One region of the Streptomyces sp. NPDC048441 genome, then DNA from elsewhere that is predicted to be linked to it. Evidence: riboswitches for the same ligand, from Rfam matches in the RefSeq annotation. Region 1 holds a riboswitch; each other region holds the start of a gene.

Region 1 (5,903 bases):
CGTTCGACGATCTCGCTGACCTGCTCGTAGGAGATCCGGGAGTGGTGAATCGCCTCGGAGTCGTACGCGTCGAGACCGAGCGCGATCGCGGCCACGGTGGTCACCGAGCCCGCGAGCCCCACCAGGGTGCGGGCCTCGCGCAGCGGGACCGTCTGCTCGGCGAGGTCGAGTGCGGCCTCGATGTCAGTGCGGACCGCGTCGAGTTCGACCGGGGCGGGCGGGTCCGTGCGGATGTGCCGCTCTGTGAGGCGAACGCAGCCGATGTCGACGGAGCGGGCGGCACCGACCTGGTCGTCGCCGACCACGAACTCCGTGGAGCCGCCGCCGATGTCCACGACGAGGTAGGGCTTGGCGAGGTGGTCGCTGCCCGTCAGCTCCTTCGTCGCGCCCGTGAAGGAGAACTCGGCCTCCTGGTCACCGCTGATGACCTCCGGCTCGACGCCGAGGATGTCCAGGACTCCGCGTACGAAGTCGTCGCGGTTCTCGGCGTCGCGGGACGCGGAGGTCGCCACGAAGCGGGTGCGCTCCGCGCCGTGGGTCTTGATGATCTCCGCGTACTCGCGGCAGGCCGCGAAGGTGCGGTCGAGTGCCTCGGGCGCCAGGCGCCCCGTTTTGTCCACGCCCTGGCCCAGGCGGACGATGGTCATCCTGCGGTCCAGGTCGACCAGTTCGCCGGTCTGCGGGTCGGCGTCCGCCACCAGCAGGCGGATCGAGTTCGTGCCGCAGTCGATGGCGGCTACGCGGGTCACTCTGAGGGCTCCTCAGTTGAATCGGTACTCAGCGGCTTCGCGTTGTGCCCACCCGTTCCGCCCTGCGGAACGCCTGCCCACAACGGGGGGACCTCTACTACTTCTCCGGAAGGGACACGCAAGCCCCCTTGCGCCACCACTCCGGGAGCATCGCGATCGCCTCGTCGCCCAGGGGGTTCACGCCGGGGCCCGCCGCCAGCGAGTGGCCGACCAGGACGTGCAGGCACTTCACGCGGTCCGGCATACCGCCCGCGCTCGGGAAGCCCTCCAGAACCTCGATGGCGTCACGGCGCGCGATGTAGTCCTCGTGCGCCGCGCGGTACGCCGCCGCGAGCTCGGGGTCCGTCTTCAGCCGCTCCGACATCTCCTTCATGACGCCGTTGGCCTCAAGAGTGCCGATCGCGGAGGCCGCGCGGGGGCACGTCAGGTAGTACGTCGTCGGGAACGGCGTCCCGTCCGGAAGGCGCGGCGCCGTCTCGACGACGTCCGGCTGCCCGCAGGGGCAGCGGTGCGCGATGGCCCGCAGGCCGCGCGGCGGACGGCCGAGCTGCTGCTTGAAGGCCTCGACGTCGGCGTCGGTGGGCTCGGTGCGCGGGGTGGTCGGCGGGGGCGTTTCCATGCCTGTCTTTCGATCGGTTCTCTAGGAGAGGTTGGTCAGGAGGGGTTGTACTGAAGAACAGAAGCGCTGAAGAACTGCGTCAGTCGTCGCCGTCCGTGCGGTCCGCCTTGTCGACGCCGTCCCAGACGTTCGAGTACCAGGGCCTGGTCGCCGCCCCCTGGTCGGTGCGCTGCTTCCTCGCCGACTCCGGGTCGACCACCGTGAAGCCGGTCTCGCCCGGCATCACATAGTGCAGCCGGTCCCGGACGCGCTGCTCCGCGTACGAGTCGTCCCGCCAGCGGGCCTTCTCGTCGCGCAGCTTCTCGACGTTCTCGCGGCGCTCGGCCTGCTCCTGGCGCTGATCCGCGATCTCGGCGCGCTGGGAGACGTACTGCCTTATCGGGTACGCGAGCGCGACGACCAGCGAGCAGAGCACGAGCGCGAGGAGCGCGGCTCGGCCCGTGAGCCGGGAGCGGCGCGCCTGACGCTTCGTCTGCGAGCGGTAGACACGCTCCGCGGTCTGCTCGCCGAGCAGCCGCAGCCTGGTCGCGGTGGAGAACCGGTCGCGGTCCTTCACGGCCATGTGTGCCGCCTCCCCGATACGTACGTACGTCCCCGCACACGGTACGGGACCGAGTACGGGGACGTAGGTAACTACTCAGGGCAGCCGAGCTCAGCCCTTGAAACGCGGGAACGCCGAACGGCCGGCGTAGACCGCCGCGTCGTCCAGGATCTCCTCGATGCGCAGGAGCTGGTTGTACTTGGCGACGCGCTCGGAGCGGGCCGGGGCGCCGGTCTTGATCTGGCCGCAGTTGGTGGCGACGGCGAGGTCGGCGATGGTGACGTCCTCGGTCTCACCGGAGCGGTGCGACATCATGCACTTGAAGCCGCTGCGCTGCGCCATCTCGACGGCGTCCAGGGTCTCGGTCAGCGAACCGATCTGGTTGACCTTGACGAGCAGCGAGTTGGCGGCGCCTTCCTCGATGCCGCGCGCCAGGCGCTCCGGGTTGGTGACGAAGAGGTCGTCGCCGACGATCTGGACCTTGCTGCCCAGCTTGTCGGTGAGGACCTTCCAGCCCGCCCAGTCGTCCTCGAACAGCGGGTCCTCGATGGAGACGAGGGGGTACGAGGCGACGAGCTCCTCGTAGTACTCGGTCATCTCGGCGGCCGAGCGGGACTTGCCCTCGAACTCGTACTTGCCGTCCTTGTAGAACTCGGACGCGGCGACGTCGAGCGCGAGGCCGATCTGCTCACCGGGGACGTAACCGGCCTGCTTGATGGCCTCGAGGATGAGGTCGAGCGCGGCGCGGTTGGAGTCCAGGTTCGGGGCGAAGCCGCCCTCGTCGCCGAGGCCGGTGGACAGGCCCTTGCTCTTCAGGACGGCCTTGAGCGTGTGGTAGACCTCGGTGCCCCAGCGCAGGGCCTCGGAGAACGACTCGGCGCCGATCGGCGCGATCATGAACTCCTGGATGTCCACGTTCGAGTCGGCGTGCGACCCGCCGTTCAGGATGTTCATCATCGGAACGGGCAGCAGGTGCGCGTTCGGGCCGCCGAGGTAGCGGAAGAGCGGGAGGTCGGAGGCCTCCGACGCGGCGTGCGCGACGGCGAGCGAGACGCCGAGGATGGCGTTGGCGCCGAGCGAGCCCTTGTTGTCGGTGGCGTCGAGGTCGAACATCGCCTGGTCGATCAGGCGCTGCTCGGTCGCGTCGTACCCGACGAGCTCCGGGCCGATCTGCTCGATGACGGCGAGGACGGCCTTCTCCACGCCCTTGCCCTGGTAACGGTTGGGGTCACCGTCACGGAGTTCGATGGCCTCGAAAGCACCGGTGGACGCACCGGACGGAACGGCGGCACGACCCGTGCTGCCGTCGTCGAGGCCGACCTCGACCTCGACCGTGGGGTTGCCTCGGGAGTCCAGGATTTCCCGGGCTACGACGACGTCGATGGACGGCACGAGCATCTCCTTCTGGGATGTGACGCGGGTACGCGGGGCGTTGGCCTCGCGGACACGAGCCTAACCGGCTCCCGGGCAAGAGCCAGCCGAGCGACCGCCCTGTGGACAAACCGAGAGCAAAAAGTTTCCGAACGGAACAAAGCGGTGGGGAGAGCGGCGGGCGCAAAAGAACCCCGCCCCGGTGCGTACGGGGGATACGCGCACCGGGACGGGGGGCCCGTGGGGACGGGGTGGCGCCCCAAAGGGGGCGGGGGTAGCGCCCCGAAGGGGCGCGGGGAACTGCGCGAGCAACCACGACGCACCCGCAGAGACAAGTAAGGCACTGCAGGGCGCCCCCGCCAGCGACTAGCTGAGGTGCAGCTGCTGACCCGGGAAGATCATGTCGGCGTTGTCGATGATGTCGCCGTTGAGCTTGTACACCTTGTGCCAGCCGCCCTTGACGTTCTTCGCCTCGGCGATCTTGGAGAGCGTGTCGCCCTTCTTGACCTTGTACTCGCCGTCGCCCTTCTTGACCTTCTTGCCGGTCGGGGTCTCGACGGTCTTCTTGGACTCGGCCTTCGGGGCGGCCTCCGCCTTCTTCGGAGCGGCCTGCTGCGGCTGCTCGGTCTGGGCACTGGGCTGGCTCTTGGGCTGCTCCTGGGTCTGCTGCGGGGCGCTCTCCTGCGCACCGCCACCCTCGTTGGAGGCGCCCGAGAGGCCGACGCCGCAGCTCGGCCAGGCACCCTTGCCCTGGCCCGCCAGGACCTTCTCGCCTATCTCGATCTGCTGGGCCTTGGAGGCCTGGTCGGCGCTGGACGCGTACTTCGTACCGCCGTACGCGGCCCACGTGGACGACGAGAACTGCAGGCCGCCCGTGTAGCCGTTGCCGGTGTTGATGGACCAGTTGCCGCCGGCCTCGCACTGGGCCACGGCGTCCCACTCGGAGTTGGTCGCGGCGGACGCCGAGCCTGCCGCCATCAGCGGGGCGGCGACGGCCACACCGGTGACACCGGCGAGCGTGGCGACACGAGTGGCCTTGGACGGGCGGCGGTGCTTGCCCTTGCTGGAAAACAGCATGAGTGATCCCCTCACCGACGCCTGCGAGGTGAGCTGTCGGGTTCGGGCCGATGAAGTTGCCCGGCCGCGCTTCCTGAGCGCGGCTTAACCCCTAGCCGTTCCCGTCCGTTCGACTGCCTCGCTCTCGCGATGCTGAACGGCCGGGCCCGGCGGAAACCTTGGTTCCCCCGCTCCTGCCTACGGCGCTTACGCGACGACTGTTCCCGAACGGCCGTTGGCAGGACTCGGCGTACCGACCGGCGGGGCCCGCTGTGGCGAGCGGTCACGACCGTAGTCATGCGATCGACGGAATTCCAAAGACGATCAGGGCTTCTGAGACCCATCTCTCACTTACGCCAATCCGGACATTCGGCGCGAAGCGGCTAGCCGACTCTTCGTCAACTTCCCTTACTTTTCGCCCAAATCGAGGCTCTGACCGGGAAGAATGAGGTCGGGGTCGGAGCCGACGGACTTCTCGTTCTCCGCGTACAGCTCGGCCCATCCGCCCTGCACGTCGAGGTCGTCCGCGATGACCCAGAGGTTGTCCCCGGAGCGGACCGTGTACGTCCCGTCGGCGCCGTCCTGCTGACGCTCGTCGCCACGGGAGGCGTGCCGGCCCGAGCCGTCGCGGTCGCCGCTGCCGGTCTTCGCGTCGTCCCCGCTGCCACCGCGGTGGCGGCCCTCGCCTTCACCGGTGGAGGGCGTGGGAGTGGGGGCGGGGGTCGGCGAAGTCTCATCGCTCGGCCCGGACTTGCCCGAGCCGTTCGAATCATGCGACTCGCCCGGCTTGCCCGGCTTGCCCGACTCGTCGTGACTCTTGTCTCGCGACTCGTCATCAGCGTCGGGCTTCTCGGAAGGCTTCTCCGAGGACTCCCCGGAAGGCTCGGCGCTGTCCGAGGGGTCGGCCGAATCACTCGGCGACGTACTCGGCTCACTCGGCTCGGCCGAATCGCCCGGCTCCGACGCCTCGTCGGAAGGCACCGTGGTGATCGGAGCGCCCGGGTCGACATCGGCGGCGGCACCGTCATCGGTGAGCCCGGCGATCGGCGCGCAGCTCGGCCAGGCCTTGGGCCCCTGGTCGTCAAGAACCTTCTCGGCGACGGATATCTGCTGCGAACGGCTCGCCTGGTCGGCCCGCGGCGCGAAGTCGAGGCCGCCGTACTCCTCCCAGTTCTGCTGCGAGAGCTGGACCCCGCCGTAGTACCCGTTGCCCGCGTCCGCGCTCCAGGAGCCACCGCTCTCGCACTCCGCGAGCTTGTCCCACGTGGCGGTGTCCGCCGCGCTCGCGCTGGTCGCGCCGAGCAGCGGGATGGCGATGGCTGATCCCGCGACTCCTGCCGCGACGATCAGGGCCGGGGCCTGGCGGGGGCGTCGGTGACGACCATTGCCGGAGATCATGCGGTTGCCTTTCGCGTGACTGGAGCGACGACTGCGGCACGGGATGCCGAGTCGTCGGTGAACGTAGCGGCAGTCGAACGCTTGTCACAAGTCGATGCAGCGGAGATCACGTGAAAGTCACAGTCTTGACGGACCGTCAGCTAAACGGCGTTTCGGCGCCTTTTCCGGT
Region 2 (5,903 bases), on a different contig from region 1:
CCACCGGCTTCTCCGAGGCGCGGCGCGTGGCGAAGCCCTGCGCGCCCCCGGCGCGGGAGCGCGACGACGACAAGGAGGAGGCGATTCCCGCAGCGGGCCCGGAAGATGCCGGTGCGCCGATGGACCCCGTCCGCTTCCAGTCGAGGTGGGCCTCCGGGATCTCCTCCAGGAAGCGCGACGGCGGGTTGTACGAAGGCTGGCCCCAGGCGCTGCGCATGGAGGACCGCGTCAGATAGAGCCGCTCCCGCGCGCGCGTGATGCCCACGTACGCGAGACGGCGCTCTTCCTCCAGCTCCTTGACCTGGCCGAGGGAACGCATGTGCGGGAAGACCCCGTCCTCCATGCCGGTCAGGAAGACGACCGGGAACTCGAGGCCCTTGGCGGTGTGCAGCGTCATCAGTGTGATGACTCCGGAGCCGTCGTCCTCCTCGTCGGGGATCTGGTCGGAGTCGGCGACGAGCGCGACCCGCTCCAGGAACTGGGAGAGCGTGCCGGACATCCCTGTGCCCGCCTCCGCGTCCTCTCCTTCGCCCTCGGCACCCGCTGCTGCTTCACCGTTGTCCTGCTCGAACTCAAGCGCCACTGCGGCGAGTTCCTGGAGGTTCTCGATGCGCGTCTCGTCCTGGGGGTCGGTGGAGGCCTGCAACTCGGCGAGATAGCCGGTCCGTTCGAGCACGGCCTCCAGGACGACGGCAGGGCCCGCGCCGGACTCGACGATGGTCCGCAGCTCCTCCATCAGCGTGTTGAAACGCTTGACGGCGTTCGCCGAGCGGGCGGCCATTCCGTACGCCTCGTCGACGCGCTTCAGCGCCTGCGGGAAGGAGATCTTCTCGCGCTGCGAGAGCGCGTCGATCATCGCCTCCGCACGGTCGCCGATACCCCTCTTCGGTACGTTGAGAATGCGCCGCAGCGGGACGGAGTCCTCCGGGTTGGCGAGCACCCGCAGATACGCGAGGACGTCCCTGACCTCCTTGCGCTCGTAGAAGCGGACGCCGCCGACGACCTTGTAGGGCAGGCCGACGCGGATGAAGATCTCTTCGAAGACACGGGACTGGGCGTTCGTCCGATAGAAGATCGCGACGTCACCCGCCTTCGCGTCGCCCGCGTCGGTGAGCCGGTCGATCTCGTCGGCGACGAACTGGGCCTCGTCGTGCTCGGTGTCGGCGACATATCCGGTGATGCCCGCGCCCGCGCCCGCGTTGGTCCACAGATTCTTGGGGCGGCGGCTGTCGTTGCGCTCGATGACCGCGTTGGCTGCCGTCAGGATCGTCTGCGTGGAGCGGTAGTTCTGCTCCAGGAGGATCGTCGTCGCGTTCGGGTAGTCCTCCTCGAACTGGAGGATGTTGCGGATCGTGGCGCCGCGGAAGGCGTAGATCGACTGGTCCGCGTCACCCACGACACACAGCTCGGCGGGGTCGTCCCCCTCGCCTCCGGAGGGGCCGACCAGCTCGCGCACGAGGGCGTACTGGGCGTGGTTGGTGTCCTGGTACTCGTCGACCATCACGTGCCGGAAGCGGCGCCTGTAGTGCTCGGCGACGTCCGGGAACGCGCGGAACATGTTGACCGTCGTCATGATCAGGTCGTCGAAGTCGAGCGCGTTCGCCTCGCGCAGGCGCGACTGGTACATCGCGTACGCCTGGGCGAGCGTCTTCTCGAAGCCGTCGGCGGCCTGTCCTGCGAAGGTCTCCTCATCGATCAGCTCGTTCTTCAGGTTCGAGATCTTGGCGCTGAAGGACTTCGGCGGGAACTTCTTCGGGTCGATGTCCAGATCGCGACAGACCAGCGCCATCAGCCGCTTGGAGTCGGCGGCATCGTAGATCGAGAAGGAGGAGGTGAAGCCGATCGTCTTCGACTCGCGGCGCAGTATGCGCACGCACGCGCTGTGGAACGTCGATACCCACATGGCGTTGGCACGCGGTCCGACGAGCGCCTCGACGCGCTCCTTCATCTCGCCCGCGGCCTTGTTCGTGAACGTGATCGCGAGGATCTGGCCCGGGTGCACCTGCCGCGCGGCCAGCAGATACGCGATGCGGTGGGTCAGGACACGGGTCTTTCCGGAGCCCGCGCCGGCCACGATGAGCAGTGGAGAGCCGGCGTGCACGACGGCCGCTCGCTGGTTCTCGTTCAACCCGAAGATCAGCGCCGCCGGATCGATCACCGGACGGGGGGCGCCGCCGCGGTAGTGCGCGTCCCTGGGCACGGGCGCGTCAAACTTCCCGTCGAACAGATCATCCGGAATGGACTCCGGCGTGCTGTCGTCGGGCGGCGGCGGGGGCTCCTCCTCGGAAGCCCGCGAGGGCTGGAGGTCCGCCAGGAAGCTGTCATCAAAGAGGCTGCTCATCGCCTCCCGAGTCTAGGCGGCCCCACTGACAACCCGCTCCGGGTTCCGGCCACGTCCACCGTCTACGCCCCGCCCACGACCGGTCACTCTCCGCCATATCGCCGCGTGTCCGCGTCAAGAGCTTCGTAAAGTCACGAAAATGTATCGGGCATATCGAACATCAACCTTCACACGAGCCACACGAGTTGGCTAGCGTGCTGGGCGGGCTGCTCGTACTCCCACCGGCGAACCCCGCCGGGAACGGGTGGCCTCCGCCGAGTTCGATCTCCTCGGAGCCGGGGACCCACTCAGACCTTGGGGTGAATCGGTCCCGTACGAAGTACGGGACTGTAGGGCAACCTTCCGAACCACCCGCCCGAACCCGACAGCTAACCCGGTAGGCGGTCTACGGAAGGAGTCGCCTCCCTTGGCGTCGCACCGCAAGCCGCGGACCCGCATTGCCGGCCTACGCGCCACTCCCGCCATCGGCATCACGACGGCGGCCCTCACCTCTGTGGCCCTCCTGTCGCAGAGCGCACAGGCGGCACCCTCCGCGCCCCAGAAGCCCAGCCTCGAAGAGGTCCAGAAGAAGGTCGACGACCTCTACCACCAGGCGGGCGTGGCCACCCAGAAGTACAACTCGGCCAAGGAGCGCACCGAGAAGCAGCGCTCGAAGGTCGACACCCTTCTCGACGACGTGGCCAAGCGCGCCGACAAGCTGAACGAGGCCCGCCAGGAGCTCGGCACGTTCGCCGCGGCCCAGTACCGCACCGGCGCCGTCTCCGAGACCGCCACGATGATGCTCGCCGACGACCCGCAGGGGTACTTCGACCAGAACCATCTGTCGGACCGGCTGACCGCGCGCCAGAAGAAGGCGGTCGACGACTACCAGACGAAGCAGGCCGCGGCGACGAAGCAGCGCACGAAGGCCGCCACGAGCCTGGAGACTCTGAGCGACTCCCGTGACGACCTCAAGAGCAGCAAGCAGACCGTCCAGAAGAAGCTGGGCCAGGCACGCACGCTGCTCTCGGAGCTGACGGCCGAGGAGAAGGCGCGGCTCGCGGCGATCGAGAAGAAGAAGGAAGAGGCGGCCAAGCGCAAGGCCGCCGAGCTGGCGCGCAAGCAGGAGGCCGAGGCGGAGGCCAAGCGCAAGGCGGCGGAAGAGGCCGCGGCCAAGGAGCGCGAGAAGAACAAGGAGACCCCCGACTCGGGCTCCGGTTCCGACACCGGCTCCGGCAGCGGCTCCGGGGACACGGACAGCGGTTACGCGACGAAGGCCGCGAAGGTCATCAACTTCGCGGAGGCCCAGATGGGCAAGCCGTACGTGTGGGGCGCCACCGGCCCCGACTCCTACGACTGCTCCGGGCTCACCCAGGACGCGTGGAAGGCGGCCGGGATCTCCCTGCCGCGTACGACGTGGGATCAGGTGAAGGTCGGCACGACCGTGAAGACCGCCGATGCCAAGCCGGGTGACCTGGTCTTCTTCTACGACGACATCAGCCACGTAGGGATCTACATCGGCGACGGCAAGATGATCCACGCCCCGAAGCCGGGCGCGAACGTCCGCGTCGAGTCGATCTACTACATGCCGATCCACAGCGTGGTGCGGCCAGCCTGAGAGCGGTCTGCTTGATCGCCTCCCACCTGCACACAACCCACTACGCGCGCGTGGCCCGCATCCTCTTGGGATGCGGGCCACGCGCGCGTAGTGGGTGAGTTGTCTTTACGAACTCAGGTCCACAGCACCGCGATGAAGATGTTCGCCGTGGTCAGAAGACCCACGGCGCCGAACATCCCCTTGTCGATCTTTTCCTCGTCCCGCTTCACGTAGACGAGCCCAAGGATCACGATCAGCACCGCCATTTTGATGCCGATCTTGATGTTGTTGACCGGGTTGTCGTCCGCCTGGTTGAGGCCCACCAGGATCACGCCGGTGACGAGCATGGTCAGCGCGCCGTGCAGCATCGCGGGGTTGAAACGGGCCGTGCCCTGGCCCATCTGCTTCATCTGGGTGAGGAAGCCGCCCAGGAGGGAGGCGATACCGATGATGTGCAGACCGACGAAGACATGGGTGAGTACGTCCATGGTCCGGAGCCTAACCGGGGCCCTATCACCGCTCTGTAGCCAGGTGGGCCACAAATGCCTCATCGGTCACAGGTAGACGCGAAGGACATGGTGTTCGGCGGATCGCGCAGTCACATTCAGTCACCGCCAGAACACTTCCGCCAATTGCGCACAATCCGCCACCAACCCGTGACGGCCAGGTTTAGCGTCCTTCGTCAGGTGCCCGGCTCCCCAATGCCGCCCGGACCAGGGGCGGCAGTCGGACACCACCGCCGAGAAATCCGGCGGCGTCCTGCTCCCCCTGTGCGGGCCGCCGCCGGACCCTTAAGGAGCCCTCCTTCGTGGCAGCGCACCGCAAGCCCAAGCAGCGCTCACTCAGTGGCCATACGGCCCGTACCGCCGCCACCATCGCCCTCGCCGGGGCCGCCACGGCGACCGCGTTCGACGGTACGGGACACGCGGACCCCCGGCTCAGCCCGGCCGAGGTGAAGTCCAAGGTCGACGCGCTCTACCGCGAGGCAGAGATCGCCACCGAGAAGTACAACGGCGCCAAGGAGAAGGCCGACAGCGCCGAGAAGTCACTCGGCGAGCTGCGCGACGAAGCGGCCCGCAAGACGGAGAAGCTCAACTCGGCGCGTGAGGGCCTCGGTTCGATCGCCGCCGCGCAGTACCGCAGCGGCGGCATCGACCCGGCCGTCCAGGTCGCGCTCTCCTCCGACCCCGACCAATTCCTCGAGCGCGCCGCACTCGCCGACCGGGCGGGCAGCCGCCAGGCCACGGCCGTCAGCGGCGTACAGAAGCAGCTCCAGGAGATCCACCAGCTGCGCACCGAGGCCGACGGCACACTCGCGCACCTCAAGTCCCGCCAGGCGGAGCTGAGGAAGCACAAGAAGACGGTCAACGGAAAGCTCGACGCGGCCAAACGGCTCATGTCCCAACTGACCGGCGATCAGCGCGCCGAGCTCGCGGGCGACGGCGGTCCGGACAGGGCCTCCCGGACCGCGGGCCGCGACGCCGCCCTGAACGTCCCGGCCAAGGCCTCCAACTCCCGTGCCTCAGCGGCCGTCGCGTACGCCTACAAGTCGCTCGGCCGCCCGTACGTATGGGGCGCCACCGGCCCGAACGCCTTCGACTGCTCGGGCCTCACCCAGGCCGCCTACCGCTCCGCGGGAGTCGACCTCCCACGCACCACTTACGCGCAGATCGCCGCGGGCGAGCGGGTACCGCGCTCCCAACTCCAGCCCGGAGACCTGGTCTTCTTCTACCAGGGCATCAGCCATGTCGGCCTCTACGTAGGCAACGGACAGATGATCCACGCCCCGAACCCGAGCGCACCGGTGCGCCTCGCCCCGATCGACCAGATGCCGTTCGCGGGAGCCACGCGGGTGGCGTGAAGGGCTGTGCGGGCGGCTGCGGGGGCTGTGCGGGCCCACCGGTAATGTCAGGTCCATGCTCCGCCGCCGCACCCTTCCACCACCTCCGCCGCCCGTCCACCTGCGCACCTGGCCGGACCGGAACA
Region 3 (5,903 bases), on a different contig from region 1:
GGCTCGGCCTCGCGACGCTGCCCGTGCCGCTTCTGGTGGCCGCCTTCCGCTGGCTGCAACGGGTCCAGCCGGGCCCCTGGCGGAATCTGCTCTTCTCCTTCGCCTGGGGCGCCTGCGCCGCGGCCCTCATAGCGATCGTCGCGAACAGCTTCGCGACCCGCTGGATAGCCACCGCCACCGCCGACCCCACCGGCGCCGACAACCTCGGCGCGACCGTCATAGCGCCGATCGTCGAGGAGAGCGCCAAGGCCGCGGCCGTCCTGCTCGTCTTCCTCTTCCGCAGACGCGAGTTCACCGGCATCGTCGACGGCGTGGTGATCGCGGGAGTGACCGCCACCGGCTTCGCGTTCACCGAGAACATCCTCTATCTCGGCAGCGCCTTCGGCACCGACCAGCTGAACGGCGGGACGGGGCTCGCGTCCGTGACGGCGGCGACCTTCTTCGTACGCGTCGTGATGTCGCCCTTCGCCCACCCGCTCTTCACCGTGCTCACCGGCATCGGCTTCGGCATCGCCGCGCTCAGCACCGACCGTCAGCACGTGCGCCGCGTCCTGCTCCCGCTCGGCGGGCTGCTCCTCGCGATGGGCCTGCACGCCCTGTGGAACGGCTCGGCGAACCTCGGAGAGTACGGCTTCTTCGTCGTGTACGCGCTCTTCATGCTGCCCGCGTTCGGCCTGCTCACCTGGCTGGTGATCTGGACGAGGCAGCGCAGCCTGCGCATCGTGCGGGCCGAGCTGCCCGCTTACGCCCTCGCCGGCTGGCTCACCGCGCCCGAGCCGTTCGCGCTCGGCACGATGCGGGCCCGCACGCTGGCCCGCGACTACGCCTCGTACACAGCGGGAAAGGCGGCGGCGCGCACGGTCGCGGAGTACGAGACGTACGCGACGGCACTCGCGCTCCTGCGCCACCGGGGGCGCCGCGGCCGGGCGGGCACCGACTTCGTCGTACGGGAGCGGGAGTTGCTGCACGCGCTGTGGGAGCGGCGCGACGCGGCACGGCCCGCCCTCGCCTACGCGGCGCGCGCGACGGCACCGGTGCTGGTGCCGATGCCGCCGCCGTACGGGTATCAGCAGCCGTACGCGCGGCTGTATCAGCAGCAGTACCAACAGCCCTATCCGCAGCCGCAGTACCAGCAGCAGTACCAGCAGCACCCCTACGGATATCCGTACGCCAAGCCCGCGATGCCCTACCCCGCCTACAACCCCTACAGGGGCTAGGGCCCTAGGCGGAAGCCGCCGTGAGCGCCGACACCTCGGCGTCCGTCAGCTCCAGCTCCCCCACCGCGAGCAGCGCGGGCAGCTGCTCGACCGTACGGGCCGATGCGAGCGGCGCCGCCACCGTCGGCTGCGCCGCGAGCCATGCGAGGGCCACGGTCGCGAGCTCGGCGTCCCGGTTCTTGGCGACCTCGTCCAGGGCGGCGAGGACCCGCAGGCCCCGCTGTGTCTCCAGGTGCTTGCCCGCGCCTGCGGCCCGCGCGCTCTCGACCTGCGCACCCGGGCGGTACTTGCCGGTCAGGAAACCGGATGCGAGCGCGTAGTACGGGACGGCGGCCAGGCCGGAGCGGGATGCGACCTGCTCCAGCGAACCCTCGTACGTGTCACGCGATACGAGGTTGTAGTGCGGCTGGAGCGCCGAATAACGCGCGAGGCCCTCGCGGTCGGAGAAGTCGAGGAACTCCTGGAGCCGCTCGGCGGTCACGTTGGACGCGGCGATGGCGCGCACCTTGCCGGACGTCACCAGTTCGTCGAGGGCGCCGATGATCTCCTCGACGGGGACGGTCGGGTCGTCGTAGTGCGTGTAGAAGAGGTCGATGTAGTCGGTGCGCAGGCGGCGCAGCGACTCCTCGGCACCGGACTTGATGGTGCCGGCGGACAGGCCCTTGTATTCGGGGTGGGCGCCGACCTTCGTGGCGAGCACGACGTCGGAACGGTTGCCGCGCGCGGTGAGCCAGTCGCCAATGACGGTCTCGGACTCGCCACCCTTGTTGCCGGGCACCCAGGCCGAGTAGACATCGGCGGTGTCGATGAAGTTGCCGCCCGCGGCGGTGTAGGCGTCGAGCACGGCGAAGGACTGGGCCTCGTCGGCCGTCCAGCCGAAGACGTTGCCGCCGAGTGCGAGCGGGAAGACCTCGAGGTCGGACGAGCCAAGCTTGCGAAGAGAAGTCATATGGGAGGCAACGTACTTACGGAGCGCAGCATTCCGTACACGCATCCCTGGGATCCATAGGAGCAGGAGCCCCGGACATGCCGAACCGGCAGCCCTGACGTCGGGGGGTTGTCGCCAGGACCGCCGGGGTACGGGGTTACGTCAGACCGTCCTGCCCTTGTCGCGCAGCCACGCCGCCGGGTCGACCCCGGTGGAGGCGCCGCCCGGGTGGACCTCCAGGTGGAGGTGCGCCCCGGTCACGTTGCCGGTCGCGCCTACGCGGCCGATGACGTCGCCGGTGGAGACCTTCTGGCCGACGCTGACGCTCATCGAGGACTGGTGGCAGAACCACAGCTCGGTGCCGTCGTCGAGTTCCATGACCGTGCGGTAGCCGTACGCCCCCGCCCAGCCGGCCTCCTTGATGGTGCCGGAGTGGATCGCCTTGATGGGCGTACCCGTGGGGGCCGCGAAGTCCAGGCCTGTGTGGTAGCCGGAGGACCACATCGAGCCGGGCTGACCGAAGGTGCCGGTGACGGTGTACGAGGCCACGGGCAGGATGTAGCTCTTCGCGAGCTTGGCGAGGCGCTCCGCCTCTGCCTTCCTCTTGGCCTCCGCCTCGGCCTTCTTCTTCGCGGCGGCCTTCTCCGCGGCGATCTTCTTCTCGGCCGCGGTCTGCTTGGCGGCGGCCTGTGCGGCAGCCTCCTTGACGGCGGCTTCTTCGCTCGCCTGCTGGACCGCGTCGTCCGCCTGGTCCTGCTGGTTCTCGGCCTGCTCCATGATGCGGGCCCGCAGTGCCTCGCCCGCGTCTGTGGTGCCCTGCTCGGCGTCCGATGTGCTGACGCCGGCGGCGGAGAGGGGCGCGGCGGCGGTCTGCACGCCGTTGTCGGCGGAACCGGAGTCGTCGGAGTCGTCGGATATCAAAGACCCCACGCCCGGCAGCGACTTGGCCTCCGGGAGCGAGTCCGTGACGGCCGAGAGGTCCGGCATCTCGATGGAGACCGGGGGCTTGCCGCCCTGCGCGGTGGCGATGCCGCCCGCGCCGACTGCGGCGATGACGCCTACGCCGAGAACAGTGGAGCTGCGGGCGAGCCCGCCACCGCCCCGCTTGTGGACGCGGTGCCTGCCGCGGACGGGACGGATGGAGTCCTCGGTGGGATTCCATTCCTCCCAGGAAGATGTTTCGTCGTACCCACCGAAATCGTCGTCATTCGGTACGTACACGCCTTGGGGGGCAGGGCGGTTGGACGCCACTGGGGCGCACTCCTTTCCTTCCTTCTCGCCTACCGGGTTAGCTGACGGGTTCGGAGCAGGAAGGTCTCCTACGAACAGCCGGCACGGATGCACAGCTGCCCGATTCACCCCATGTAGGTGGTTCCCCGGCTCCCTTGCGGGATTAGGCGCGTGCGCGCGGAGCCGACTCGAGTGACGGCTGGGACGACCGCGCTGCGTTATCGAACGTTAATAGACAGCAGGGCCGGAATCCAAGCTGTTCCGGCTGATCGTTAACGCCTTTGGCCTGCACTTAACGGGACACGGGGGGCTGGAACGGGGCGAGTTGACCCCAGATCTTCACACACCGGAGCTTCACATTTCCTGGACAGTGCGTCAGTTGCCGGACGGAGGGGTGTCCTTCAGTCACGTCCAGTGACATCAGGCGGAACGCGACGCGGTGAGGTGCCCGTCGCCGACGGCCGCCGCACCGCGAGCAGCGCCATGTCGTCCGTCGTCCCGCCCCCGGTGTGCAGCCACACTTCCTCGGTGAGCGTGGCGAGGAGGGTGTCCGGGCCGTTGGGTCCCGGGAAGATGCGGCCGCCGAGCCGGGCGGCCGGGTCGTAGAACTCGCCCCGGTGATCACGCGCCTCGGAGAGCCCGTCGGTGAAGAGCAGCAGCATCGCCCCCGGCGGGAACTCCGTCTCGTCCGCACGGTCCGGCCAGGTGCCGAGTTCGCCCATCCCGAGCGGCAGCGCGGGCTCGGTGGCGGACAGGACGCACAGCCGCCCGTCGCCGCGCAGGAGCAGCGGCCCCGGGTGCCCGCGATTGATGAGGCGTACGAGACCGCCACTGTGCGGGATCTCCGCGAGGACGGCGGTGGTGAACCCTTCGAAGGCGTCGAGACCGTCCCTGCGCGTGCCCTCACGCGCGAGCGCCCGCTCCAGGCGCTGCGCCACCGCCTCCAGGGTGGCCTCCTGCTCCGCGGCCTCCCGGAACGCCCCGATGACGACGGCGACGGCCGCCACCGCGCTCATGCCCTTGCCGCGTACGTCGCCGACGATGACGCGTACGCCGTGCGAGGTGTCCTGCACGGCGTACAGATCACCCCCGATGAACGCGTCGGCCTCCGCGGCCTCGTAGCGCGCCGCGACGTCGAGCCCGCCGATCCGGGGGTCCGGCTGCGGCAGTACGGCGCGTTGGGCGGCCTCGGCGATGGAGCGTGCGGAGGCGAGCTGTTCGTCGCTGCGGGATACGACGCGGTTGATGAGGACGGCGAGCACGGCCACGGTCGCCACCGTGATCAGTTCGGTGACGGCTTCGACATCGGTCGTGGTGCTGGTCCTGAAGTGCAGGCCGAGCACAGCGGCGCAGGAGCCGACGCCGGTGAGGGCGGTGCTGATCAGCGAGTAGAAGGGGGCGGCGACCAGCGGGGCGGCGGTGAAGAAGGGCGCGGCGGTGAACGCGGCCGGGGTCACGAGGTCGTAGACGATCCCGACGACGAGGAGCAGCAGAGGAAGGGTCCGCACGAACGCCCGCTCATGCCTGACGTCGGAATCCGTGCGGGGCACCTTGCGCAGGCCCCTGCCGCTTCCTCCTCGCTGCCCCACCGGTCTTCTCCTGCCGCGTTCCGCGGCCAGGACCAGATCCATGACCACGCCTCGTCCAGGGTTCCCGGCGCGGGGGCGCGGGGCGACCGGTGTGGGCCGATCGGGTTGAACCGCGCCCCGAAGCGGCGCTCACGCGGAAAACACCGAAGGCCCGGATCCATTACTGGATCCGGGCCTTCGGCCTTTAGTAGCGGGGACAGGATTTGAACCTGCGACCTCTGGGTTATGAGCCCAGCGAGCTACCGAGCTGCTCCACCCCGCGCCGTTGAATGCAACTCTACGCCATCAGAGGGAGTGAAGCGAACCAGCTCAAGGCTCAGGTGTTCTCGGCGTGCGTCAGCGTCTCCCAGGCCACGAACAGATCGTCCGTCCCCTCGGGCCGCCGCTCCTCCGTGTATTTCGCCGTCTCCGGCAGATCCAGCTTCAGCCGGTCCCGCAGGTGGTTGAGGCCGACCTCGGTGTCGGGCCCCATGTCGCGCTGCACCTTGCCGCCGCACAGCCAGCCCGGCGCCCGCGCGCCCAGCTGGTACTTGGAGTGGAACTCGAAAGCGGCCCGCAGCCGGTCCTTGACCTCGCCGTACAGATCGACGCCCTGGTGCCAGGCGGTCTCGGCGATGTGCGCGGTGGCGGCGAGGGAGTAGCTGGCGTGCTTGAAGTTACGGCAGGACTCCTGGGAGAGGCCGTCGGCGAAGGTCTTCTGCCCGAACCAGTACTTCTGGAGCTCCGCCGCGGTGTTGATGCCGCTGCCCTTCGGCGAGACCGGCAGCGGCCCGTCCGACTTCAGGTAGAAGTAGGCGGGCACCCGGGTCCTGAAGTGCGTCACCGCCTTCTCGAAGTCCTCGTGGTCGTCGAGGAAGACCGCCATGCCCATGGTCGCGTCGGCCATCACCAGGTCCCAGTTGCCGTTGAAGTCGGCTGACCCGTTGAGGACTTGGGGCA
Region 4 (5,903 bases), on a different contig from region 1:
CGGATAGGCCGCGGGGAGGGTGACCGGTTCCCGCTCCTGGCCGTCGTAGTTCGACTCGAAATCGACTGTGTTCTCTTCGATCGACTCCGTCATCAGGGACGTCGCGTCGGCCATCTTGCACTCGGTGTACCGCATGGCGGCCGGCGGGTCGTCGTTCCCGAGCGAGCCGAAGTTGCCGTGCCCGTCCACCAGCGGAAGCCGCATGGAGAAGGGCTGGGCCATGCGCACAAGCGCGTCGTAGATCGACGCGTCGCCGTGCGGGTGCAATTTACCCATGACCTCGCCGACGACGCGGGCGCACTTCACATAGCCGCGGTCGGGGCGCAGGCCCATCTCGTTCATCTGGTACACGATCCTGCGGTGCACCGGCTTCATGCCGTCGCGGGCGTCCGGCAGGGCGCGCGAGTAGATGACCGAATACGCGTACTCGAGGAAGGAGCCCTGCATCTCGTCGACGACGTCGATGTCGAGGATCTTCTCCTCGAACGCTTCGTCGGGCGTCGGGGTCTTCGTGCTGCGGCGGGCCATCGCTGCTGCGGCTCCTTCACGGTGTCTGCCAGGGCATCAACGGGATCTGACGCCGACCATTGTGGACTGTCCCACTGACAACGCCGACCACGACCCGGACTTCGACCTCGACTACGCCGAGCGCGGAGCGGGAACTTCACCGGTTGTCAGCACGCTTGCATACAGTGGCAGGACTGGCAGAATTTCCAGCTTTCGCGATTCGAAGGGACGTACATGCCCATGGGTCACACGGCCACAGCCGAGGCCGGCTCCGGCGGCCTGACAGCGACCGAGCATCGGCTGGCCAACGGCCTGCGCGTGGTGCTTTCCGAGGACCACCTGACCCCGGTCGCCGCGGTCTGCCTCTGGTACGACGTCGGCTCCCGCCACGAGGTCAAGGGCCGTACGGGCCTCGCGCACCTCTTCGAGCACCTCATGTTCCAGGGATCGGAGCAGGTGCACGGCAACGGCCATTTCGAGCTGGTGCAGGGCGCGGGCGGTTCGCTCAACGGCACGACGAGCTTCGAGCGCACCAACTACTTCGAGACGATGCCCACGCACCAGCTGGAGCTGGCCCTGTGGCTGGAAGCCGACCGGATGGGCTCGCTGCTCTCCGCACTCGACGACGAGTCCATGGAGAACCAGCGTGACGTCGTGAAGAACGAGCGCCGCCAGCGCTACGACAACGTCCCGTACGGCACGGCTTTCGAGAAGCTGACCGCCCTCTCGTACCCCGAGGGCCACCCCTACCACCACACCCCGATCGGCTCGATGGCCGACCTGGACGCGGCGACACTCGAAGACGCGCGGCATTTCTTCCGTACGTACTACGCGCCCAACAACGCGGTCCTCTCGGTCGTCGGCGACATCGACCCTGAGCAGACCCTCGCCTGGGTCGAGAGGTACTTCGGGTCCATCCCCTCGCACGACGGCAAGCAGCCGCCCCGCGACGGCTCGCTGCCCGACACGATCGGCAAGGAGCTGCGCGAGGTCGTCGAGGAAGAGGTCCCGGCCCGCGCCCTGATGGCCGCCTACCGCCTCCCCGAGGACGGCACGCGCGCGTGCGACGCCGCCGACCTGGCGCTCACGGTCCTCGGCAGCGGCGAGTCCTCCCGGCTCTACAACCGCCTGGTGCGCCGCGACCGCACCGCCGTGGCGGCCGGATTCGGCCTGCTGCGCCTCGCCGGAGCCCCCTCGCTCGGCTGGCTCGACGTGAAGACGTCCGGCGATGTCGAGGTCCCCGTCATCGAGGCCGCTGTCGACGAGGAGCTCGCCCGCTTCGCGGAAGAAGGTCCCACCGAGGAGGAGATGGAGCGAGCCCAGGCGCAGCTGGAGCGCGAGTGGCTCGACCGGCTCTCCACGGTCTCGGGCCGCGCGGACGAACTGTGCCGGTACGCCGTCCTGTTCGGCGACCCGCAGCTCGCACTCACCGCCGTCGGGCGTGTGCTCGACGTCACCGCGGAAGAGGTCAAGGCGGCCGCAGCGGCCCGTCTGCGCCCGGACAACCGCGCGGTGCTCGTGTACGAGCCCACCACCGCCGCCGAAGCCACCGAAGAAGACGCGGACGAAGAGGAGGCGGCGAAGTGACCGAGGCCGCGACGATGCAGTTCCACCCACAGCCCCAGGCGGGCACCGCACGGCCGTGGGCCTTCCCCGCGCCCGAGCGCGCCACTCTGGACAACGGCCTCACCGTGCTGCGCTGCCACCGCCCCGGCCAGCAGGTCGTCGCCGTGGAGATCCACCTCGAGGCGCCGCTCGAAGCCGAGCCCGCGGGCCTGGACGGCGTCGCCACGATCATGGCGAGGGCCTTCAACGAAGGCACCGACAAGCACTCGGCCGAAGAGTTCGCCGCCGAACTCGACCGCTGCGGCGCCACGTTGGACGCGCACGCCGACCACCCCGGCGTCCGCGTCTCCCTCGAAGTCCCCGTGTCCCGCCTCCCGAAGGCGCTCGGCCTGGTCGCCGACGCCCTGCGCGCGCCCGCCTTCGCGGACAGCGAGGTCGAACGCCTCGTACGCAACCGCCTGGACGAGATCCCGCACGAGGCCGCCAACCCGGCACGCCGCGCCGCCAAGGAGCTCTCCCGGCAGCTCTTCCCCGCGACGTCGCGCATGTCGCGCCCCCGCCAGGGCACCGAGGAGACGGTCACGGCCATCGACTCGGCGGCGGTGCGCACCTTCTATGAGAAGCACGTCCGTCCCGCCACGGCCACGGCCGTCGTCGTGGGCGACCTGACGGGCACCGACCTGGACGCCGTCCTCGCCGACACCATCGGTGCCTGGACGGGCGGCACGGCCGAGCCGCGTCCGGTGCCTCCGGTGACCGCCGACGACGCCGGGCGCGTCGTCATCGTGGACCGCCCCGGCGCCGTCCAGACGCAGCTGCTCATCGGCCGCGTGGGACCGGACAGGCACGACCGCGTCTGGCCCGCGCAGGTGCTCGGCACGTACTGCCTGGGCGGCACCCTCACCTCGCGCCTGGACCGCGTCCTGCGCGAGGAGAAGGGATACACCTACGGCGTACGGGCGTTCGCCCAGGTCCTGCGCTCCACTCCGGAAGGCACGGGCGCCGCCATGCTCGCCATCAGCGGCTCCGTGGACACCGAGTCCACGGGACCGGCCCTCGGGGACCTGTGGCAGGTCCTGCGCACCCTCGCGGCCGACGGGCTCACGGACGCCGAGCGCGACGTCGCCGTGCAGAACCTGGTGGGCGTGGCTCCGCTCAAGTACGAGATGGCGGCGTCCGTCGCGGCCACCCTCGCCGACCAGGTCGAGCAGCACCTGCCGGACGACTTCCAGGCGCAGCTGTACCGGCAGTTGGCCGAGACAGGCACCGTGGAGGCCACCGCCGCCGTGGTGAACGCCTTCCCCGAGGACCGGCTCGTGACGGTGCTCGTCGGAGACGCCGCGCAGATCGAGGAGCCCGTCAAGGCGCTCGGCATCGGTGAAGTGAGTGTTGTCACGGGCTAGCCGAGACAGACGGCGCAGCTGAGACACACAGGACCCCGGTGGCCGGAAAGGCCACCGGGGTCCTCATATGTCCGAATTAGTACGGAGGTTGTGTGTCTGCCCTGTGGCGTGCGCTACAAAAGTCCTGATCCGTTTGTCGATTGAAAGATGTCCCGCTTAGCGTCGGTCCGGCTGTCCGCCATGCAGTACGCCGCATCCGTGGCACCGGACAGTCATCGCCGAGTCCCCGTACGGCGCGAGCCAGGGGAGCCGGGGACCCACATGTCCCCTGGGGTGAATCGGGCACCTTGCCGCGAGGTGAGGGACCCGTAGGAGACCTTCCTGCTCCGAACCCGTCAGCTAACCCGGTAGGCGAGAAGGAAGGAAAGGATCAGCCGCTTCATGGCGTTCACCCGTGCCACCGGGAAGCACCGTCGCCCGAGCCGCATCACGCGCACGACCGCGAACGTAGCGGGCGTCGCCGCGCTCGCCACCACCGGTGTCATCGGAGGCCTGGCCGCTCCGGCGCTCGCCGCCGACGATGCCGCGGCCCTCGAGCACACCGGCCTCACCCAGGCCATCTCCGTCGGCGACTCGCTCGCCGCGAGCATCGACGCGCAGGCCGCCGCCCAGCAGCAGGCCGCCGACGACGCCGCGGCCGCCAAGAAGGCCGAAGAGGCCGCCAAGAAGAAGGCTGAAGAGGCCAAGCGCAAGGCCGAGGCCGAGGCGAAGGCCAAGGCCAAGAAGGAGCGGGAGGCCAAGGAGCGCGCCGCCCGCGAGGCCGAGCGCAAGCGCCTGAACAGCTACGTCTCCCCGATCGCCGGCTCGTACGTCTCCACGGGCTACCAGACCGGCGGCGCCATGTGGTCCTCCGGCAGCCACACCGGCATCGACTTCCACGCCGCGTCCGGCACGTCGGTCCACGCGGTCGGCTCCGGCACCGTGGTCGAGGCCGGCTGGGGCGGCGCCTACGGCAACAACGTGGTCATCAAGATGAACGACGGCACGTACACCCAGTACGGCCACATGTCGTCCCTCGGTGTCACCGTCGGCCAGGCGGTCACCCCGGGCCAGCAGATAGGCCTCTCGGGCGCCACCGGCAACGCCAGCGGCCCGCACCTCCACTTCGAGGCCCGCACGGGACCGGACTACGGCTCGGACATCGACCCCATCGCGTACCTGCGGTCGCACGGCATCAACGTCTGATACATCTGATACGTCTGATTCCGCCCGCCTGTCACGCCCACCTGTTTCATCGAAAGCCCCGGCTCATCACGAGCCGGGGCTTTCGCTGTTCCTGCGCCGTTCCCGCAGCACCTTTGGCCAAAAAATATCCATGAATTTCCGCCCGCCTTCGGAAATTCAGCCGCTCTGCAATAGAGTCACTGAAACGGCGTCGATCGACCGCGTTTCGCGGGGATTAAGGCGGAGGTCAGGCCATGCGCATTCCCGCGCACTCGGTATGCACGGCCATCCGGGACGACATCGTCTCCGGTGTCTACGAACGGGGTGGCCGGCTCACCGAGGAGCTGCTCGCGCGTCGCTACGGAGTCTCGCGCGTCCCGGTCCGCGAGGCGCTGCGCACCCTGGAGGCCGAGGGCTTCGTCGTCACGCGCAGGCACGCGGGCGCGTGCGTCGCGGAGCCGACCGAGCAGGAGGCCGCCGACCTCCTGGACATCCGTATGCTCCTGGAGCCGCTGGGCGCCGCCCGCGCCGCGCAGCGCCGCACGGAGGCGCACCTGAAGGTCCTGCGCGGCCTCGTCAGGCTCGGCCAGGAGCGCTCCAGGCGCGGCCGGAGCGAGGATCTGCGCTCGCTGGGCGGCTGGTTCCACGAGACGCTCGCCCAGTCGTCGGGCAGCCCCGGCCTGACCGCGCTGCTCATCCAGCTCCGGCACAAGATCGCCTGGATGTACGTCGTCGAGACCCCGGCGGCCCCGGCGGAGTCCTGGGCGGAGCACGCCGCGATAGTCGACGCGGTCGCTCGCGGGGACGCGGAACGGGCCAGGTCGCTCACCGTGGCCCACACGGAACGGGCGGCGACCGCGCACCGGCTGCGCATTCCCCTGCGGGATGACCGTGACCGTGTGAGGGATTCGCAACATGCCGTAAACACGGTGGGCCTCCGGCATTAACAGAGGCGCCGTATACAAAGAAGTGTTATTCGGCGGGGGATTATTTCTGCTGCCCGAATTCAGTTCAATAGGCGGGCGCAGAAGCACGGGCAAAGAAACACGGGCGCAGAAACGCCGAAGGGCCCACCCCTTTTGAGGGTGGGCCCTTCGGCGTACGAGTACCAGCCTTTACTAGACGGTCTCGGGGAGTTCCTCGAGGCCGTCAGCGACCAGCTTCGCCAGACGGTCGAGAGCGGCGTCCGCGCCCTCGGCGTCGGAGGCCAGCAGGATTTCCTCGCCGCCCTGCGCGCCCAGACCGAGCACCGCGAGCATGGAG

The links. Region 1 has a riboswitch for cyclic di-AMP ahead of ACGFSB_RS24580 (transglycosylase family protein). Riboswitches for the same ligand answer to the same signal wherever they lie in the genome.
Region 2: linked by a shared signal. The riboswitch ahead of ACGFSB_RS16935 (NlpC/P60 family protein) and the one ahead of ACGFSB_RS24580 (transglycosylase family protein) in region 1 are both predicted to bind cyclic di-AMP.
Region 3: linked by a shared signal. The riboswitch ahead of ACGFSB_RS08000 (M23 family metallopeptidase) and the one ahead of ACGFSB_RS24580 (transglycosylase family protein) in region 1 are both predicted to bind cyclic di-AMP.
Region 4: linked by a shared signal. The riboswitch ahead of ACGFSB_RS27620 (M23 family metallopeptidase) and the one ahead of ACGFSB_RS24580 (transglycosylase family protein) in region 1 are both predicted to bind cyclic di-AMP.

What each region holds. Positions count from the first base shown of each region.
Region 1 is NZ_JBICXM010000010.1:104,252-110,154, forward strand. It holds gene ACGFSB_RS24560 (exopolyphosphatase) at 1-749, opposite strand, end outside; gene ACGFSB_RS24565 (DUF501 domain-containing protein) at 847-1,368, opposite strand; gene ACGFSB_RS24570 (septum formation initiator family protein) at 1,448-1,930, opposite strand; gene eno (phosphopyruvate hydratase) at 2,021-3,307, opposite strand; gene ACGFSB_RS24580 (transglycosylase family protein) at 3,647-4,357, opposite strand; cyclic di-AMP (ydaO/yuaA leader) riboswitch at 4,361-4,552, opposite strand; gene ACGFSB_RS24585 (transglycosylase family protein) at 4,745-5,734, opposite strand.
Region 2 is NZ_JBICXM010000006.1:164,048-169,950, forward strand. It holds gene pcrA (DNA helicase PcrA) at 1-2,341, opposite strand, end outside; cyclic di-AMP (ydaO/yuaA leader) riboswitch at 2,584-2,740, shown strand; gene ACGFSB_RS16935 (NlpC/P60 family protein) at 2,748-3,938, shown strand; gene ACGFSB_RS16940 (hypothetical protein) at 4,052-4,405, opposite strand; gene ACGFSB_RS16945 (NlpC/P60 family protein) at 4,726-5,778, shown strand; gene ACGFSB_RS16950 (hypothetical protein) at 5,834-5,903, shown strand, end outside.
Region 3 is NZ_JBICXM010000003.1:19,170-25,072, forward strand. It holds gene ACGFSB_RS07990 (PrsW family intramembrane metalloprotease) at 1-1,217, shown strand, start outside; gene ACGFSB_RS07995 (aldo/keto reductase) at 1,222-2,166, opposite strand; gene ACGFSB_RS08000 (M23 family metallopeptidase) at 2,308-3,396, opposite strand; cyclic di-AMP (ydaO/yuaA leader) riboswitch at 3,408-3,555, opposite strand; gene ACGFSB_RS08005 (PP2C family protein-serine/threonine phosphatase) at 3,777-5,006, opposite strand; tRNA gene ACGFSB_RS08010 (tRNA-Met) at 5,153-5,226, opposite strand; gene ACGFSB_RS08015 (alginate lyase family protein) at 5,281-5,903, opposite strand, start outside.
Region 4 is NZ_JBICXM010000012.1:157,272-163,174, reverse strand. It holds gene ACGFSB_RS27635 (DNA topoisomerase (ATP-hydrolyzing) subunit A) at 1-528, opposite strand, end outside; gene ACGFSB_RS27630 (M16 family metallopeptidase) at 742-2,094, shown strand; gene ACGFSB_RS27625 (M16 family metallopeptidase) at 2,091-3,476, shown strand; cyclic di-AMP (ydaO/yuaA leader) riboswitch at 3,683-3,845, shown strand; gene ACGFSB_RS27620 (M23 family metallopeptidase) at 3,858-4,661, shown strand; gene ACGFSB_RS27615 (GntR family transcriptional regulator) at 4,895-5,587, shown strand; gene ACGFSB_RS27610 (HPr family phosphocarrier protein) at 5,759-5,903, opposite strand, start outside.